Regions from separate parts of the Mesorhizobium sp. LSJC285A00 genome, predicted to be linked through region 1. Evidence: predicted binding sites of a transcription regulator. Region 1 holds the regulator's gene; each other region holds the start of a gene.
What was found. Region 1 encodes LexA, which represses DNA repair genes until DNA is damaged. Its sites were predicted from a motif close to TGTTCNNNNTGTGTTCNG; they were not measured.
Positions count from the first base shown of each region.

Region 2: a site for LexA is predicted at 1,406-1,423, ahead of recA (recombinase RecA). Genes of this name have one in related genera too.
Region 3: a site for LexA is predicted at 1,004-1,021, ahead of X726_RS148250 (putative DNA modification/repair radical SAM protein). Genes of this name have one in related genera too.

Region 1 covers NZ_AYVK01000024.1:114,689-116,889, reverse strand. The annotation lists gene X726_RS149815 (GntR family transcriptional regulator) at 1-642, shown strand, start outside; gene lexA (transcriptional repressor LexA) at 845-1,627, shown strand; gene X726_RS149825 (ComEC/Rec2 family competence protein) at 1,621-2,201, opposite strand, start outside.
Region 2 covers NZ_AYVK01000009.1:82,851-85,051, forward strand. The annotation lists gene recA (recombinase RecA) at 244-1,347, opposite strand; gene X726_RS158560 (carbohydrate kinase family protein) at 1,630-2,201, shown strand, end outside.
Region 3 covers NZ_AYVK01000026.1:165,023-167,223, reverse strand. The annotation lists gene X726_RS148250 (putative DNA modification/repair radical SAM protein) at 1-1,002, opposite strand, end outside; gene X726_RS148255 (glutamine synthetase family protein) at 1,122-2,201, opposite strand, start outside.

The sequences.
Region 1 (2,201 bases):
GGCATCGGCTGGACGCCGTTGCGCGAGGCGCTGTCGCGGCTGGAGGCGGAACGGCTTGTGACCGCCATCAGCAACCGCGGGTTTGCGGTCGCTCCCGCCTCTCGGGCGGAGCTCGAGGATTTGGCGCGTGCGCGGCTGGTGGTCGAACTGCCCCTGCTGGTGGAATCGATCGAGAAGGGCGACCGTGAGTGGGAAGACGCAGTCGTTGCCGCCCACTATCGTCTCTCACGGTGCGGGTCTGTTCTCGACGATCCATCGGATGATGCGGTCGACGCGTGGTACGAAAAACACGATGCCTTCCATGCGGCGCTGCTCAGTGCCGCGACATCCAGCTGGCTGCTGCGCTTCAATGCGACGATTTCCGACCAATTGCATCGCCATCACCGCTTTCTGGGTCTGGTCCCGACGCTGCGCGCCGCCGCCGGTCGCACGGATGGACACCGGAAGGCCGTGGCGGCCCTGCGCGACGCCGTGGCGATCGAACACCATACCGCCCTGATGGAAGCGGCCCTCGATCGCGACGTCGAACGTGCGAAAACTCTGATGACCGCTCACATCGGCTACACGCTGCAGGTCTATGCCCAGAGCGAACCCGGCGCGGATGCTGCGCAGCCCCGTCCGAAAAGGAAGCGGCGGTCGTAGCCGACGCGCAGGGCACTTTGGCTTCGTTTCACCCGTTGCCGGCAATGGGCGCAGGCGGCGCTCGCAGCGCCGAACGTTACGCTGAACAAAACGTCAACACATTCATTAAACTTTAAAAGGTTGCGGAACACAACTGGAACAGATAGTGTTTGTTCTGGGTTTGTTTTTTCTGATTCTGGTTTCAGAACCCTTGGGGGCCGCGATGCTGACGCGCAAACAACATGAGCTTCTGATGTTCATCCATGAACGCCTGAAGGAGAGCGGAATCCCGCCGTCCTTCGACGAGATGAAGGAAGCGCTCGACCTCGCCTCCAAGTCCGGCATCCACCGCCTGATCACGGCGCTTGAGGAGCGCGGTTTCATTCGCCGGCTGCCGAACCGGGCGCGCGCGCTGGAAGTGCTGCGGCTGCCCGACTCGATCGCACCAGGCCTCAATGCGGCGAGGAAGTTTTCGCCGAGCATCATTCAGGGCAGTCTTGGTCAAACCGGCCAAGGGCAAGGCGGCCAAGGACAAGGCGCGTTGGGCCAAGGCGGTCTCGGCCGCCAGATCAAGCCGGGCTCGCCGTCGCGTTCGATGTCGGCCGGCAATGACGATGCCGTTTCCGCGATTTCAATCCCGGTTATGGGACGCATCGCCGCCGGCGTGCCGATCGACGCCATCCAGCATCAGACCCATTCGATCTCGGTGCCGCCCGATATGATCATGGGCGGCGAACACTACGCGCTCGAGGTCAAGGGCGATTCGATGATCGAGGCCGGCATTTTCGATGGCGACACGGTCATCATCCGCAATGCCGACACAGCCAGCCCCGGCGAGATCGTGGTGGCGTTGGTCGACGATGAGGAAGCGACCCTGAAACGCTTCCGCCGCAAGGGCGCCTCGATCGCCCTGGAAGCCGCCAACCCGGCCTACGAGACCCGCATTTTTGGACCGGACAGGGTGAAGGTGCAGGGCAAGCTTGTCGGATTGATCCGGCGCTACTGAGCCGGCTTGGGTTTGTACTTTTCACGCTGGTTGTAAGGCGGCAGGCCGCGCGCTTCGCGGGAGAAGCGGCGTTGCTCGTGCCAGGGGCGATACGGCTTGTCGACGGCGAAGCGGATGGTTGGCGCTGCAGCTGCCGATTGCGGATCGAAGAAGACGGCGGCGCTGCCGTCGCGGGCCAGCTGTTTCTTCGTCACGACCAGCACCAGCGGGTCGCGGCACGGATTGTAGGCGGTGGCGTCATCGATGACGATCAGGCTCGCGAAGGCACAGGCCGGCCGCGCCGTCTTGCGGTCTTTCGCAAGCGCTACAATGGCTCCGGAAGGGTGCCGGGCGATACAGAGATCGCCGGTGCAATAGAAGGGCGAGCCGGGCGGCAGATCGAGCGGATCGAGATCGAACCGCGTATCTGTTGCCTCGAAAATCTCAGGTGGGATAATGGTTTCGGCCCGCAGCGCCCGTTTCCAATTGTCCGTGGTGAATTCGTTGGAGCGTTCGCGGTTGAGGGCGAGTTCGCCGCCACCGATCGGCATGGCCACCAGATGCGCATCCTCGGATATGAGCACGTCTGGCGTAA
Region 2 (2,201 bases), on a different contig from region 1:
GCACGGCCGGCGGACACTGGTCTCTGCTTTTTAGAAGATCGACTTGGCCTTTTAGCGGGCACGCCCCACCCTGTCCAGAAACACGGAATTGGTCCAATCCGGCAACTGCCAAGCCGGCCTCACGCTGCCCAAAAACGAAAACCGCCGGCGCGAAGGCCGGCGGTTTGAAACGCAATACTAAAGAACTCGGTTACTTAAGCATCGGGTAATAGACTGGATTTATGGCCGAACTCTGGCCGTGCCCTACATGGCGCCGGATTCTTCCTCGAAGCCGTCGTCGCTTTCGCCGCGCTCGGGGCCGCCATTCTCGAGAAACTTCTCGGCAATCAGCCCGGCATTCTGCCGCAGTGCCAGTTCGATCTCGCGCGCCGTGTCGGGATTGTCGCGCAGGAACAGTTTGGCGTTTTCACGACCTTGGCCGAGACGCTGCGAATTGTAGGAGAACCACGCGCCGGACTTCTCGACCACGCCGGCCTTGACGCCGAGGTCCACCAATTCGCCGGTCTTGGACACGCCCTCGCCATACATGATGTCGAACTCGACCACCTTGAAGGGCGGCGCCAGCTTGTTCTTGACGACCTTGACGCGGGTCTGGTTGCCGACGACCTCGTCGCGGTCCTTGACCGAGCCGATGCGGCGGATGTCGAGGCGCACCGAAGCGTAGAATTTCAGCGCGTTGCCGCCGGTCGTGGTTTCCGGCGAACCGAACATGACGCCGATCTTCATGCGAATCTGGTTGATGAAGATGACCATGGTGTTGGAGCGCGAGATCGAGGCGGTCAGCTTGCGCAGCGCCTGGCTCATCAGACGAGCCTGGAGACCGGGCAGCGAATCGCCCATCTCGCCTTCGATTTCGGCGCGCGGCGTCAGTGCCGCCACCGAATCGACGACCAGCACGTCGATGGCGCCGGAACGCACCAGCGTGTCGCAGATTTCCAGTGCCTGCTCGCCGGTGTCCGGCTGCGAGATCAAGAGGTTTTCCAGATCGACGCCGAGCTTGCGGGCATAGACCGGATCGAGTGCGTGCTCGGCATCGACGAAGGCGCAGATACCGCCTTTCTTCTGGGCTTCGGCAACTGTGTGCAGCGCCAGTGTCGTCTTGCCCGAGCTTTCCGGCCCGTAGATCTCGACAATGCGGCCGCGCGGCAGGCCGCCGACGCCAAGCGCGATGTCGAGGCCCAGCGATCCCGTCGGCACGGTTTCAATCTCGACGACCTGCTCATTGGCGCCAAGCCGCATGATCGAGCCCTTGCCGAAGGCGCGCTCGATTTGCGACAGCGCCGCGTCCAGAGCCTTTGATTTGTCCACCGCTTTGTCCTCTACAAGCCGCAAAGAATTCTGAGCCATGATACATCACCCCTTGGTCGTCAATGAAGGCCGGACAATCCGTAATCCCTGCCCATTTTGTACTACTTTTGTTCTCGTTTGGCAAGAGGGGTCAAATAACTGAAAAACCATCTTTATCCGGATTTGTTCTTTTTTTGTCTCTTGGTTTGGTTTTCGGACGCGTTCCGCGTTGGGCCAGACGCGCCGGCTGTTTCGATCGGCCGAATCGCCGGCTCGCCTGCGAAGCTCCGCCGCACAGCGTAGCGCTTGTGCGGCTCGAATAACAAAGGTCATATCGCCGGCATGGTGAAATCAGCAAAGATACTGGCGGTGGGCGGCGCCCATATCGATCGCCGCGGCCAGGTGTCGGGCACGTACGTGCCCGCGGCGTCCAACCCCGGCACGATGCGCGAGGATGTCGGCGGCGGCGTATTCAACGCGCTGCGCAGCCTGGTGCGGCGCGGCGTCTCGGCCTCGCTTTTGTCGGTGCGCGGCGGCGATGCCTCGGCCGAGACGGTTGCGCGCGCCATCGCCGACTCCGGCATTGCCGACCTGTCGGCGGTTTTCCTCGACCGCACGACGCCGAGCTACACGGCGCTGATCGATCGCGACGGCGAGCTGATCACCGGCTTTGCCGACATGGCGCTCTACGATTTGGCGTTCCCCAAGCAGATCCGCCGCTCCAAGGTGCGCGAGGTGGTCGCCGAGGCCGATGCGGTGCTCTGCGACGCCAATCTGCCATCAACGGCGCTGGAGCGGCTGGTGGGGCTCGCCGCCGGCAAGCCGGTGTTCGCCATCGCCATTTCGCCGGCCAAGGTGGTGCGGCTGATACCGGTGCTGAAGGAACTCGCGCAGGTCTTCATGAACCGGCGCGA
Region 3 (2,201 bases), on a different contig from region 1:
GGCGCGGTTGATGTCGATGGGAAACCTCGCCCGATTGCGCAAAGCCCAGGCGAGCTTGGGGTCAATGGCGAGATCGAGCATGCCGTCGCTGCTGCTGGCGAGGATTTCCGGCTGCGAAAAGCCGTAGAAGCGCATCAGCCAGTCGGCCTGATAGAGCCGGTGCTCGCGCATCAGCGGCGGTTTTTGCAGCGGCAGCGACGATGACGAATCCGGGATCGGGCTGAAGGCGGAGTAATAGACGCGCCGCAGATGGTAGCTGCCATAGAGCCGCGCACTGGTGTGCAAGATGCCGTCGTCGGATGTCTTGTCGGCGCCGACGATCATCTGCGTCGACTGACCTCCGGGCGCAAAGCGTTCGCGCTTCTTGGTCCTCAGCGTCGGCTCGGCTTTTTCCTCCATCTTCCGGCGCAGGTTCGCCATGGAAAGGCGGATCGTTTCCGGCTTCTTCTCCGGCGCCAGTTTCTTGACGCCCTCATCGGTCGGCAGTTCGACGTTGATAGACAGCCGGTCGGCGTAGAGCCCGGCCTGCTCGACCAGTTCGGCCGAGCTTTCCGGAATGGTCTTCAGATGAATATAGCCGGAGAATTTTTCGTCCAGCCGCAGCCGCCGCGCCACCTCCACCATCTCGGCCATGGTCTCGTCCGGGGAGCGGATGACTCCTGAGGACAGGAAGAGGCCCTCGATGTAGTTGCGCCGGTAGAAATCCATGGTCAGCTTCACCACCTCCTCGATGCTGAAGCGGGCGCGGCGCACATTCGATGACGAGCGGTTGGTGCAGTAGCTGCAATCGTAAATGCAGAAATTGGTCAGCAGGATTTTCAGGAGCGAAATGCAGCGGCCATCCGGCGCGTAGGAATGGCAGATGCCCATGCCTTCTGTGGAGCCGATACCGCCGGATTGGAGCGAATCCTTCTTCGCCGAGCCCGACGAGGCGCAAGAAGCATCGTATTTGGCGGCGTCAGACAGGATTGCCAGCTTTTCACGGACGGTAGGTGCGCTCATCCGTTCATGATATGTTCTTGAAGGCTGCAGCGCCACCTCGTTTGATGCAGGCGGCGAAAAAGTAATCGCCGCCTGATCGTCGGGCTAGCAGGACGACTGCCCGAGTTCCAGGCGGTCTCTCAGACCTCATGGAGGTAGAGGTGGTAATCCAGCTCGCTGACGGTGCGGGCGACGCGCAGATACTCCGACTGCTTGATCGCCACGAAGGTGCGATGCAGATCCTCGCCAAGCGCCTCTTTCAGGAAGCTCGAGGCCCGCGCCGCCTCGATCGCGGCGCGCCAGTCGACCGGCATGGTCGTGCGCGTGATGGCGGCTTCATAGCCATTCCCAGTGGTTTCGGGGCCGGGGTCGAGGCCTTCGTCCAGACCCTTGATGATGCCGGCCAGCACCGTTGCCGCGATCAGGTAGGGATTGGCGTCGACACCCGACGGCCGGTGCTCGATGCGCCGGTTTTTGGCGTCGCCCGCCGGGATGCGCAGCGCCACCGAACGGTTGTTGACGCCCCAGGTCGGCGCCACCGGCGCATAGGACTGCGAGACGAAGCGCCGCCAGGAATTGGCGTGCGGCGCAAACACCAGCATCGATTCGGCCATGGTCTGGATCAGCCCGCCGAGCCCCTGCAGCAGCGGCAGCGACCAGCTTTCGCCGCCAGCCTCGGCAAAAACGTTGCGGCCGTTCTTGTCCTGCAACGAAACATGGAAATGCATGCCGGAGCCGGCGTATTTTTCGATCGGCTTGGCCATGAAGCAGGCGGTGACACCATGGCGGCGCGCCTGCGCCCGCACCAGCCGCTTCAACATGACGAGGTCGTCGGCCGCCCGCATGACATCCCTGCGATAGTTCAGCGTCAGCTCGTACTGGCCGGGCGCGTATTCGGAAATCACCGTTTCGGCCGGAATGCCTTGCGCCTTGGCCGCGGCATAGATGTCGGAAAACAGCGGCTCCATGCCGTGCAGATGGTCGACGGAATAGACTTCCGTCTTGGCCGAGCGGCGGCCGTCGAGCACGGCGTCCGCCGGCTTTACCTTGCCGTCGGCGTCACGCTCATTGGCAAGCAGGAAAAATTCGAGTTCGAAGGCGCCGGCGGGATAGAGGCCCTTGGCCGCCAAGATGTCGACCTGCCTGGCCAGCGCCAGCCGTGGGTCCGACGACATAGGCTGTCCCTCGAGATGGTACATCGCCATCAGCAACTGGCCGCG